2 regions of the Bradyrhizobium sp. NP1 genome follow, and region 2 is predicted to be linked to the other one. Evidence: predicted binding sites of a transcription regulator. Region 2 holds the regulator's gene; the other holds the start of a gene.
What was found. Region 2 encodes PhoB, which activates phosphate uptake and scavenging genes when phosphate is short. Its sites were predicted from a motif close to TGTCATNNANCTGTCAT; they were not measured.
Positions count from the first base shown of each region.

Region 1 (6,388 bases), 2.8 Mb from region 2:
GGGTAGGCATAGGCGGTCGCGATATGGCCGAACCGCGCGATGTCTTCATAGAGCTTGACATGCATCAGGCCGTACTCGGCAAGCGCATGCATGCGGCGCGTCTCGGTCTCGCGCGGCTCGAGGAAGCGCAGCGGCTCGGGGATCGGCACCTGATAGACCAGCACCTGTCCCGCATGCAGCGGCGCTTCCGGGATCCGGTGACGGGTCTGGATCACGGTCGCGTCGCTCGTCGACGTCGTGGTCTCAACGCCGGCCGTCTTGGCAAAGAATTTCCTGATCGAGATCGCATTGGTGGTGTCGTCGGAGCCCTGGTCGATCACCTTGAGAACGTCGTCGGGTCCGAGGATTGCCGCGGTCACCTGCACGCCGCCGGTTCCCCAGCCATAGGGCATGGGCATTTCGCGACTCGCGAACGGCACCTGATAGCCGGGAATGGCGATCGCCTTCAGGATCGCGCGGCGGATCATCCGCTTGGTCTGCTCGTCGAGATAGGCGAAATTGTAGGCCGGCGCATTCATTCCGCGGCCTCCCGCATCGGCAGTCCGTCCGCGGCTTCGGCAAACTCCTTGCGCAATTTGCGCAGCAGGCCAAGCTCGGACTGGAAGTCGACATAATGCGGCAGCTTCAGGTGCTCCACGAAGCCGGTCGCCTGCACATTGTCGGAATGCGACATCACGAACTCTTCGTCCTGCGCCGGCGCCAGCACCTCTTCGCCGAGCTCGCGGGCGCGCAGGCTGCGATCGACCAGCGCCATCGACATCGCCTTGCGCTCGCTCTGCCCGAAGGCGAGCCCATAGCCGCGGGTGAAGCACGGGGCTTCCGTTGCCGAGCCCTTGAACTGGTTGACCATCTGGCACTCGGTCACGCTGATCGAGCCGAGCGGCACGGCGAAACCGGCATCCTCGGCGAAGAACTCCACCTCGACCTCGCCGAAGCGAATTTCGCCCGCGAAAGGATGGTTGCGGCCATAGCCGCGCTGCGTCGAATAGCCGAGCGCCAGCAGGAAGCCTTCGTCGGCGCGCGCCAGATTTTGCAGGCGCAGGTCGCGATCGGCGGGAAAGGCCAGCGGCTCGCGCGTGAGGTCGCCGACCGGGGCCCCCTCTTCCGCTTCCGGCGAGGGTTCGATCAGGCCGTCGCGACCGAGAATATCGGTGACGCGCGGCGTCGCGACCTCGGTTGTTTCGCCGGTCACCGGTTGATCCGGGACAAAGCCGTCAGCAAGCTGGGGGTCGAGCAGCCGGTGCGTATAGTCGAAGGTGGGACCGAGGATCTGGCCGCCGGGGATATCCTTGAAAGTCGAGGAAATCCGCCGTCTCACCTGCATACTGCCCGTGTCGACCGGCTCGCTGGCACCGAAACGCGGCAGGGTCGCGCGGAAAGCGCGCACCAGGAAGATCGCCTCGATCAGGTCGCCCCGCGCCTGCTTGATCGCAAGGGCCGCAAGCTCGCGGTCGTACAGCGAGCCCTCGGCCATGACGCGATCGACCCCGAGCGCGAGCTGCTCGGAAATCTGCGCCAGCGTCACCTCCGCAACGTCGCGGTCGCCGCGGCGCTCATGCGCGAGCAGCCGGTGCGCGTTCTCGATGGCGCGTTCGCCTCCCTTGACGGCGACATACATGGATCAGGCTCCGTAAGCGGCAATCCGGGTGGTACGGGGAAGCGCGACAACCAGGTCATCGCACACGAGGAGAACATCGATACCGCGCGGGAACAGCGCGGCGTTGACAGCAAGCCGCTCGAACATATCCGGCGGACGGACGGTCGCCTGCAGGATCGTCGCATCCTCGATTCCGGGACCACGCAACCGGTAGGCAGGCCCCTGAGCCAGGCTTTCGACCTGGATGACCAGCGTGGTCGAACGATCCGGATATTCGTTTGTGCCGAATGAAAATCGATCGAGACCGGGCAGCGCGCCCGCATCAGCGATCAGCGCGAAACTCGCGATCGACGAATCGACGACGACAGGCGCACTGGTGTGGAATTTGAGCCACCGCGTGATCTCCGAAGTCTGCGCCAGCATCGGATCAAGCCAGATCGGCGTATCGTGGTCGAACAGCGTCAGCGCGATGGCAGCCGTGCCCCGCGCTACACCGGTCGGCGTACCGACGCTTGCCGCGACGCGCTGCACCGTGCCCGGACGCGCCATCGCCTCCATCACCGAGCGGAAGGTCGACTGCGCCGACAGCACCTTGTCGGCAAATCCCGGAGGCAGTTCCGCAATCGTCGTCATGGCTCATCCCTCGCCGCGCACCAGCGTGTAGAAATCGACCCGCGTCGCCGCCGCCTCGGCGGCCTTGCGGTTTTGCCGCGACAGCATCATGGCGCTGAGCGGCGCAAGCACCCTGGCTTCGACGACGCCGGCAAACTCCTTCGATTGGGTCAGCGCGTCGCACAGCGCGATCATCCGCGCCTTTTCCTTGTCCCGCCCGAGCGCATAGCCAAAGCCGGTTTCGCCGGTCGCAAGCCGCACTGCCGCGCGCGATACCGTCGCCTCACCGAGATTGAACGGCGCGCCGTCGCCGCCGATCCGGCCTCGCAGCATGACAAGGCCGTTCTCGGCCTCGCGCAGGTCTTCGTGCACCGGCAATTCGATACCCTCGAGATGGCGCACGATCTCGGCGGTGGAAGCCTGCGCCAGCATCGCCATTGCCGCCTTGCGCTTCGCCTCTCCGCCGCTGTCCGTGATCGCCGCCATGGCCGGCCCTTGCCCGATTCAAGTTGTCTATGATACTAGACAACTTGATATTCAAACGCCATGACTGTTTCATGACACGCGCATGATTTTCGCGGTTCCCCGTTCGGACCATTTCATCCCATGAGCATGCAGGATCTGAGCACCGGCGTGGCGTTGTGGCGGCAGGTCGCCGACGGCATCGAGCGCGGCATCGCTGAAGGCCGGTTTCCCGCCGGCACGAAGCTGCCGGGCGAGACCGAGATTGCCGAGCTCTATCGCGTCAACCGTCACACGGTGCGCCGCGCGCTGGCGATGCTGGCCGAGCGCGGCCTGGTGCGCGCCGAACGCGGCAGCGGCACCTATGTCGAGGCGCAGCGGCTCGCCTACCCGCTGCGCTCGCGCACGCGATTTTCGGAGATCGTCGGTGCCGGCGGGCGCGAGCCGCGCGGGCAACTGATCGAGGCCGGCGAGGAGCCCGCGACGCGCGAGGTCGCCCGGCTGCTCGGCCTGAAGACCGGCGCGCCGCTGGCGCGGATCGAGGCACTGCGTTTTGCCGACCGCGTGCCGATCTGCATTTCCACGAGCTGGCTATCCGCCGAGCGCTTTCCGGGAGCGGGCCACGTCTTTGCCACCGCCCGCTCGATGACCAAGCTGCTGGAGCATTATGGCGTGCGCGATTACCGCCGCGGGTCGACCCGGATCACCGCAGCCATTGCCGAGGCATCCGACGCGGCGAGACTCGACCTTACGCTCGGCCGGCCCGTCCTGGTCGTCGACAGCACCGACCTCGATGCGGACGGCACCCCGCTGGTGACCAAGCGCTCGCGCTTTGCCGCCGAACGTGTTGCGTTCGTGGTTGATGGCGGCTAGGCGACCGCGCGCCGGCCGATGATCGCAAAGCGGAGCTTTCCGGAGATCCAGTCGATCGCGGCGACCGCGATCAGGATCATCAGGACCAGGAATGACACCTTCTGCCATTCCAGCACCCGGATCTGCTCGGCGAGCTGAAGGCCGATGCCGCCCGCACCGACGATGCCAATGATCGTCGCCGAGCGCGTGTTCGATTCGATGAAATAGAGCACCTGTCCCGCGATCACTGGCAGCACCTGCGGCATCAGTCCAAAGCGGATTTCGTGCAGCGCACTGCCGCCGGATGCCCTGACCCCCTCAACCTGCCTGCGGTCGGCGGCCTCGATCGCTTCGGAAAACAGCTTGCCGAACGCGCCGAAATCCGAAACCGCGATCGCGAGCACGCCGGCGAACGGACCGAGACCGACGACGTTGATCCACACCAGCGCCCAGATCAGCGTGTCGACGCCGCGGATCGAATCGAGAAAGCGCCGTACCGGAAATCTCACGACATTCGAGCGCACGACATTCTTCGCCGCGAACAGGCTGATCGGCAGCGCCATGAGCGCGGCAAGCGTGGTGCCCAGCAGCGCGATCGACAGCGTCTCGCCCAGCGCCTTCAGATAGAGCGGCAAGGACGAGCCGGGATCCGGCGGGATCATCATCAGCGTGATCCAGCCGAGCTGACGAAGGCCGGAAAGCAATCTGGCCGGCGAAAAGTCGAGGTCGACGAGCCCGAACACGAAAATTCCGAAGGCGCAGGCCGCCACCAGCGGCGTCGCCAGCCGCGCGGCTGCCGGCCGCGCGAAAATATCGGGATGTCGCGCGCGGAGTTGTTCGAGATCCGGGGGCTGGACTGGATTCACGGCCGCGATTCCTTACCCAACAGCCGGCCGCGCAGCCATCCGGTGGCGATGTCGATGATAAAGACGGTCACGATGATGGTCACGAGGATGGCGCTGACGTCCGAATAATAGAATTTCCGGATCGCGACCACGAGTTCCTGGCCGATGCCGCCCGCGCCGACGAAACCCATGACCGAGGCCTCACGGACATTGATTTCGAAACGCAGCAGCGTGTAACTCGCGTAACCCGCGATCACCTGGGGCAGCACCGCAAAGCGCATGCAGGCAATCCACCCGGCGCCGGTCGAACGCACGCCTTCAACCGGTCTCATGTCCGCATTCTCGACGATTTCCGAAAACAGCTTGCCGAGCGCACCGGTGGAGTGGATCGCCACCGCCAGCACGCCCGCCATCGGCCCAAGGCCAAAGGCAATGACGAAGATGAGCGCAAAGACGATGCCGGGAACGGTGCGGGCGAACTCAAGCAGCCTGCGCATCGCAAAGCGCAGCCACGGTGCCGGCGAGGTATTTTCGGCGGCGAAGAAGTTGAGCACGAAGGCGAGTATCGCGCCGATCAGCGTGCCGACATAGCTGATCAGGATGGTCTCGCCGAGCAGCCGAAGCCATTTGTGCCAGCCCCAGAACCACTCGGCAGGATCGGTCCAGACCCAGGCGCCGTTATCGAGGCTCAGGATGCGGCCGAAATAGCTGACGAAGTTGCTGAAATGGGTGAAAAACGTACGCAGGTTCACTTCCGCGCCGACAGCTGCCACGACCAGGGCAGCGAAAAACAATACCAGCGCGATCGTGAAGCGAAGGCGCCGCCGCGCCGCGGCCTTACGATAGGCCAGGTTCAAGGCCGCAAGCTGCTGGCTCGGCAGGATCGATACGGCCGTTGTCATTTTTTCATGCCGCGCTGGAGAAAAGGCCGGGTCCGTTCGACCCGGCCTTCCCGACAAATCGTCAGGATCCCTTCTTGCGCAGATTGTCGACGAACTTGATCAGTTCGATGGTCTTGTCGTAGTCCGCGTTGCTCACCGGCTGCCACGGCCGGTTCTTGCCGTCGGAGAGCTTCTTGAAAGCTTCCGCGTCCTTCTGCGGCGCGTCGAGGAACGCCTGCTTGATCGCCGCCTTCATGTCGTCGGGCAAGCTGTTGAGATAGGCGTAGGGCGAGTTGATGATGAGGTCGGACTTCACGATGATGCGGAAATCCTCCTTCTTCATCGGCGTGCCGTCGGCCGCCTTCACCATGCCCTTGGCCAGCATGCGCGTCAGGTTGGAGTCATCCTCGGCATTCCACCAGTTGGCGGCGACGTCGACCGTGCCTTGCGCCAGCGCCAGCACCGCATTCTCGTGGCTGCCCGTGAAGATGACCTTGGAGAAATAGGCGTCAGGGTCGATGCCCATCTGGTTCAGCTTGAATCGCGGCATGTTGTTGCCGGAGGTCGAATTCGGGTCGACCAGGCCGAGGTTCTTGCCCTTGAGATCCTCGACTTTCTGGTAGGGGCTCTTGGCGAGCACATAGAACACCGAATAGTAGCCCTTCGAGCCGTCGGAATTGACGTCGATGACAAAGGCATCGGTCTTCACCCCGGTCAGGCGTGCCCGGGAAAACGAGGCCGGCCCGTAATAGCCGATATGGATATTGCCTGCGCGCTGGCCTTCGATCACGGCTGCGTAGTCGTTGGCGACACGCAGGTTGACCTTGATGCCGAGTTCCTTCGACAAATAGTTCACGAACGGCGTGTAGCGCTCGAGCACGCCGGAACCGTTCTCGGCCGGGATCACGGCGAAGGTGATTTCGGGATATTTGGCTTTCCAGTCCTCGGCGGATGCCGAGCCTGCGAAGGCAAGCGCGGCCGCGCCCGCCAGAACGATTCTGCGGTTGATCATGATACGTCCCTCTCCGTGTGGGTTGATTCAGATTGACTGAAAGTGTCGTGGCGCGCCGCGGCGAAGGTCACGCCGCCGCAGCCGTGCCGAGTGCGGGAACTGGCGCGACCGCGGCTTCCTCCGCCGG
Region 1 covers NZ_CP127385.1:5,728,437-5,734,824, forward strand. Annotated here, with positions in the region: gene QOU61_RS27855 (alpha-D-ribose 1-methylphosphonate 5-phosphate C-P-lyase PhnJ) at 1-518, opposite strand, end outside; gene QOU61_RS27860 (carbon-phosphorus lyase complex subunit) at 515-1,618, opposite strand; gene phnH (phosphonate C-P lyase system protein PhnH) at 1,622-2,230, opposite strand; gene phnG (phosphonate C-P lyase system protein PhnG) at 2,234-2,695, opposite strand; gene phnF (phosphonate metabolism transcriptional regulator PhnF) at 2,816-3,544, shown strand; gene phnE (phosphonate ABC transporter, permease protein PhnE) at 3,541-4,389, opposite strand; gene phnE (phosphonate ABC transporter, permease protein PhnE) at 4,386-5,270, opposite strand; gene phnD (phosphonate ABC transporter substrate-binding protein) at 5,332-6,261, opposite strand; gene phnC (phosphonate ABC transporter ATP-binding protein) at 6,329-6,388, opposite strand, start outside.
Region 1: the regulator PhoB is predicted to act here: its motif matches at 2,756-2,772, upstream of phnF (phosphonate metabolism transcriptional regulator PhnF).

Region 2 (6,388 bases):
CGCAGTGGCCGATGGTGATGGGCGCGATCGTTCCGGTGGTCAACATCGAGGGCGTGAAGCCCGGTGAGATGGTGTTCGACGGCGAGACGCTCGCCAATGTCTATCTCGGCAAGATCACCAAGTGGGACGATCCCGCGATCAAGAAGCTCAATCCGAACGTGAAGCTGCCGTCCGAGGCCATCACCGTTGTGCGCCGTTCCGACGGCTCCGGCACGACCTTCAACTTCACCGATTATCTCTCCAAGGTCAGCGCCGACTGGAAGAGCAAGGTTGGCGAGGGCACGGCGGTCGAGTGGCCGACCGGTGTCGGCGCCAAGGGCAATGAAGGCGTCTCCGGCAACGTCGGCCAGACCAAGAACTCGATCGGCTATGTCGAGTACGCCTATGCCAAGCAGAACAAGCTGGTCTACACCGCGATGGTCAACAAGGCCGGCAAGTCCGTGCAGCCGACGGTCGAGACCTTCCAGGCGGCCGCCGCGAACGCCGACTGGACGCATGCGCCCGGCTACTACGTCATCCTGACCGATCAGCCCGGCGACAAGTCCTGGCCGATCACCGCCTCGACCTTCATCCTGATGCACAAGGATGCGACCGACAAGGCGGCCTCGCAGGAAGCCATCAAGTTCTTCCGCTGGGCGTTCAAGAACGGCGGCAAGATGGCCGAGGAGCTCGACTACATTCCGATGCCGGCCAACGTCGTCGATCTGATCGAGAAGACCTGGTCGTCGGATATCAAGAGCTAAAGGCCTGCTCCTCCCCTGGCCAGGGGAGGCCCGGTCTTCAGGTACAGGGGCGCGGGCGGCTCGAACCACCCGCGTCGCCTTCTTCAAGAGAAGGCGCAAACGAAAGAGAAACCGGACCCAGCCAAACGCGGCCCGGATCGCGTAAGCTGCTAGAGACCAGGGGATTGGCGTGGCAGAGATGGCCGTTGAAAGCGACGCGTTGCAAGCCGCCGGGCCTTACGATCGCGCCAAGGCACTCAGTGCCTTCAAGCTCGGCGACATCACCTTCTATTGGATCACCCGCGCTTCGGCGATTTCGGTGCTGCTCATCCTTGGCGGCATCATCCTGTCGCTGATCGTCGGTGCCTGGCCCGCGATGCGGGAATATGGCGTGAGCTTCCTGACCACGCAGCGCTGGGCGCCCTCGGCCGACCCGCCGGTGCTGGGCGCGCTCGGGCCGATCTACGGCACGCTGGTGACTTCCTTCATCGCGATGCTGATCGCCATTCCCGTCGGCCTCGGCATCGCGATCTTCCTCACCGAGCTCTGCCCGCAATGGCTGCGCCGCCCGATCGGCATTGCGATCGAGCTGCTCGCCGGCATCCCCTCGATCATCTACGGCATGTGGGGCTTCTTCGTGCTCGGGCCGTTCCTGGCCTACACCTTCCAGCCGGCGATGATCCACCTGTTCGACGGCGTGCCGGTGCTAGGAGCGATTTTCGCCGGCCCGCCGTCCTATCTCAGCCTGTTCAACGCGGCGCTGATTCTCGCGATCATGGTGCTGCCGTTCATCACCGCGATCTCGGTCGACGTGTTCCGCACCGTGCCGCCGGTGCTGAAGGAGGCCGCCTACGGCGTCGGCTGCACCACCTGGGAGGTCGTGCGCAGCGTGGTCATTCCCTATACCCGCGTCGGCGTCATCGGCGGCATCATGCTGGCGCTCGGTCGCGCGCTCGGCGAGACCATGGCGGTGACCTTCATCATCGGCAATTCGTTCCGCATCACCGGATCGATCTTCTCGCCGGGCACCACGATCTCGGCGGCGATCGCCAGCGAGTTCGCCGAAAGCGACGGCCTGCATCAATCGGGCCTGATCCTTCTCGGCCTGCTGCTGTTCGTGCTGACCTTCATCGTGCTTGCCGCCGCGCGGCTGATGCTGCTGCGCCTGGAAAAGAAGGCGGGGAACTAGCGCCATGGCCCTCAACTCGATCTATGCGCGCCGCCGCCGCCGGGACATCATCGTCCGCGGGCTGTGCGTCTGCGCGGCGCTGTTCGGCGTCACCTGGCTCGCGCTGATCCTGTTCACGCTGTTCTATAACGGCATCGCCGGCCTCAACCTGCAGGTCTTCACCGAGAACACGCCGCCGCCCGGCTCGACCGAAGGCGGCCTGCTCAACGCCATCACCGGCTCGATCATCATGACCGGGATCGGGGTCGGGATCGGCGCGCCGCTCGGCCTGTTCGCCGGCACCTACCTCGCCGAATATGGCCGCAACGACCGCCTCACCTCGGTGATCCGCTTCATCAACGACATCCTGCTCAGCGCGCCGTCGATCATCATCGGTCTCTTCATCTACGGCGCGGTGGTGGTGCCGATGAAAGGCTTCTCGGCGATCGCGGGCTCGCTCGCGCTTGCGGTGATCGTGATCCCGGTCGTGCTGCGCACCACCGAGGACATGCTCCTGCTGGTGCCGAACCCGCTGCGGGAAGCCGCGAGCGCGCTCGGGCTGCCGCGCTCGCTGGTGATCAAGAGGATCGCCTACCGCGCGGCGCGAAGCGGCCTGATCACCGGCGTGCTGCTCGCGACCGCACGCGTCGCCGGCGAAACCGCGCCGCTGCTGTTCACCGCGCTGTCCAACCAGTTCTTCAGCCTGAGCCTGACCAAGACGATGGCCAACCTGCCGGTGACCATCAACAACTTCGTGCAGAGCCCGTATGCCTACTGGAAGCAACTCGCATGGAGCGGGGCCCTGCTGATCACACTGACCGTGCTCGCGCTGAATATCGGCGCGCGCATCCTGGGCGCCGAGAGGAGCGCAAAATGAACGATCTTTCTGTATCCATGAGTACCGCAAGCTCGCACGGCCATTCGGTGCCGCTGCCGGAGGCGCCCGCCAAGGTGACCGCTCGCAACCTCAATTTCTACTATGGCGAGAACCACGCGCTGAAGAACATCAACCTGACGCTCGGCACCAACAGGGTGACGGCATTCATCGGTCCCTCCGGTTGCGGCAAGTCGACGCTGTTGCGCATCTTCAACCGGATGTACGACCTCTACCCGGGCCAGCGCGCCAGTGGGCAGTTGATGCTCGACCAGACCAATATCCTGGACCCCCGGCTCGACCTCAACCTGTTGCGCGCGCGGGTCGGCATGGTGTTCCAGAAGCCGACGCCGTTCCCGATGACCATCTACGAGAACATCGCCTTCGGCATCCGCCTCTACGAGCGGATTTCCAAGTCCGAGATGGACGACCGGGTCGAGAAGGCGCTGCGCGGCGGCGCGCTCTGGAACGAGGTCAAGGACAAGCTGAACGCCAGCGGATTGAGCCTGTCCGGCGGCCAGCAGCAGCGGCTTTGCATCGCCCGCACGGTGGCGGTGCGGCCGGAGGTGATCCTGTTCGACGAGCCGTGCTCGGCGCTCGATCCGATCTCCACCGCCAAGGTCGAGGAGCTGATCCAGGAACTGTCCGAGCAGTACACGATCGCGATCGTCACTCACAACATGCAGCAGGCGGCGCGCGTCTCCGACAAGACCGCCTTCATGTATCTCGGCGAGCTGATCGAGTTCGACGAGACCAGCAAGATCTTCACCTCGCCGAGCGATCGGCGTACCCAGGACTACATCACCGGCCGCTTCGGCTGACACGCTGACCGCGGAGGATTTTGACACATGGCTTCTGAACACACCGCCAAGGCTTTCGACAGCGACCTGCAGGAACTCACCCGCCTGGTAGCGGAGATGGGCGGCCTCGCCGAACGCATGATCGTCGAATCCGTCGACGCGTTGGTGCGCCACGACATCGCGCTCGGCCAGCGCGTGGTCGCGGCCGACCTCGAGATCGACAACATGCAGCGCCTGATCGAGGAGCGCGCGGTGCTGACCATCGCGCGGCGCCAGCCGATGGCGGTCGACCTGCGCGAGATCGTCGGCGCCATGCGGGTGGCGATCGACCTCGAGCGGATCGGCGACCTCGCCAAGAACATGGGCAAGCGCGTCGCCGCGCTGGAAAGCGATTTCCATCCCTTGAAGCTGATCCGCGGATTGGAGCACATGACCGACCTCGTTCAGCAGCAGGTCAAGAGCGTGCTCGACGCCTATGCGGCGCACGATTTGCCGGCGGCGATGAGCGTATGGAAGGGCGACGAGGAGGTCGACGCCATCTGCACCTCGCTGTTCCGCGAACTGCTCACCTACATGATGGAAGATCCGCGCAACATCTCGTTCTGCATTCACCTGATGTTCTGCGCCAAGAACATCGAGCGGATCGGCGACCATGCGACCAATATCGCGGAAACCGTGTTCTACATGATCGAAGGCCAGCAGATTCTCGACAAGCGTCCGAAGGGTGACATGACGACCTTCGCTGCCACGATTCCGGGCAACAATTAAGCCGCGGGGCGAAGCAGCGGATCAGGCCACGGCTCAAGCCAATGGAGAAGACCTAGCCATGAGCGCGCGCATACTGGTGGTGGAGGATGAGGAGGCGCTGACCACGCTGTTGCGCTACAACCTCGAGGCAGACGGCTACGAGGTCGAGACGGTGGCGCGCGGTGACGATGCCGACACGCGAATGAAGGAACGCGTTCCCGACCTGATCGTGCTGGACTGGATGCTGCCGGGCCTGTCCGGCATCGAGCTGTGCCGGCGCCTGCGGGCGCGGCCCGAGACCAAGCAGCTTCCGATCATCATGTTGACCGCGCGCGGCGAGGAGAGCGAGCGCGTCCGCGGGCTTGCGACCGGCGCCGACGACTACATCGTCAAGCCGTTCTCGGTGCCGGAACTCCTGGCGCGCGTGAAAGGCCTGCTGCGTCGTGCGAGCCCCGAACGGCTCGCAACCGTGCTCGCCTATGGTGACATCGAGCTCGATCGCGAGAAGCGCCGCGTGGCGCGATCCGGCCGTCCGATCGATCTCGGCCCGACCGAGTATCGCCTGCTCGAATTCTTCCTCGAGCACCCGGGCCGGGTGTTTTCCCGCGAGCAGCTGCTCGACAGCGTCTGGGGCCGCGACATCTATATCGACGAGCGCACCGTCGACGTGCATATCGGCCGCCTGCGCAAGCTGCTCAATCCGGGCCGCGAGCAGGATCCGATCCGCACCGTCCGCGGCGCCGGCTACGCGCTCGACGACCGCTTCGCCAAAGCCGCGGAGTGATCGCCGTCGTCCCGCGAACGCGCGCGTTGATAGGCTCCGCGCGGGCCGCGACCCATAACCGCAGGTCTTGATTGCTTGGACGAGCTGCATCGACAGCTCGAAATGACCACGTGGTTCAGTGGTTCGGAGTCCCCGCCTTCGCGGGGACGACATCCGCCGGCGAGCGAGCCTACCTCGAATTCGGCTTGGTCGACGGCCGCCTTCGATCGGCGGCGGGCTGATAGGCGACCCGCGAGTGATGTGCGCAATAGGGCAGTCCGGCAAGCGCCTTGCCGCCGCAGAAGAAGAAGTCGGGGCTGGCGGGATCGCCGACCGGCCAATGGCAGGTGGCCTCGTTCAATTCGAGCAGCGACAGCCGCTGGCTCATCGGCACCACGTTGTCATAGGCGATCGGATCGGGCTCGAGCTCGACCTCGAAGGCGTGCGCGAGCGCCGTGTTGCCGCGCGAGACCGGGCGCGATACCCGCATCATGTGCTGGGCGGGGCGCGCCTTGCGCTGGCGTGGCGCCGCCGACGATGGACTCTTGGCGCGGCCCGAAAGGCCGAGCCGATGCACCTTGCCGATCACCGCGTTGCGCGTCACGTTTCCGAGCTCGGCGGCGATCTGGCTCGCCGACAGGCCGGCCTCCCAGAGTTTCTTCAACTGCTCGACGCGCTCGTCGGACCAGGTCAATACCGTCATCACGCTCTTCCCTTCGCGTAGCGCCGGCCGCTTGCCAGGCGGTGCTGCGATGCCAAAAAAAATCCCTGCGCGCAGAATCCCTTAACCCTCGCCGGGCCGATCAGGCGCGCCCGGACGTTTACGCGAACCGTTAACACTCTTGAGGGTCAGAACCGCCGCACGAGATGTCGTATCCGACGGCCCAAACGCTACAATATGGCGTGACTCGGGCGCAAGAGTCCCCGGCCACGACGTCCACATGTTCCGTTACTTATGCATTTGATTTTGTCTTTTCCACCACACCGCAATGTTACGGGCGGCACAGGCCCCGCGCAGCCTGCGCCTGACGGCATTGACACCCATCTCTGCGCGCCTAGAATGCTTCTACGTGCCGCCCTGAAAAGGCGGCACGTTTTGTTTTCTGCTGTTGATGCGGCCGCGCCAATGCGCGCATCATCATTGTTCTCGAACGCTCAAGTGACCGCCATGACCAACAGCGCCACGTCGCATCTGCTTCCGGTTTTCGCCAGGGTCGACCTCGGCTTCGAACGCGGCGAAGGCTGCTGGCTGGTCGCGACCAACGGCGAGCGCTATCTCGATTTCACCTCGGGCGTCGCGGTCAACGCGCTCGG
Region 2 covers NZ_CP127385.1:828,649-835,036, forward strand. Annotated here, with positions in the region: gene pstS (phosphate ABC transporter substrate-binding protein PstS) at 1-743, shown strand, start outside; gene pstC (phosphate ABC transporter permease subunit PstC) at 922-1,911, shown strand; gene pstA (phosphate ABC transporter permease PstA) at 1,916-2,767, shown strand; gene pstB (phosphate ABC transporter ATP-binding protein PstB) at 2,764-3,585, shown strand; gene phoU (phosphate signaling complex protein PhoU) at 3,613-4,332, shown strand; gene phoB (phosphate regulon transcriptional regulator PhoB) at 4,391-5,095, shown strand; gene QOU61_RS03915 (GcrA family cell cycle regulator) at 5,265-5,777, opposite strand; gene QOU61_RS03920 (aspartate aminotransferase family protein) at 6,243-6,388, shown strand, end outside.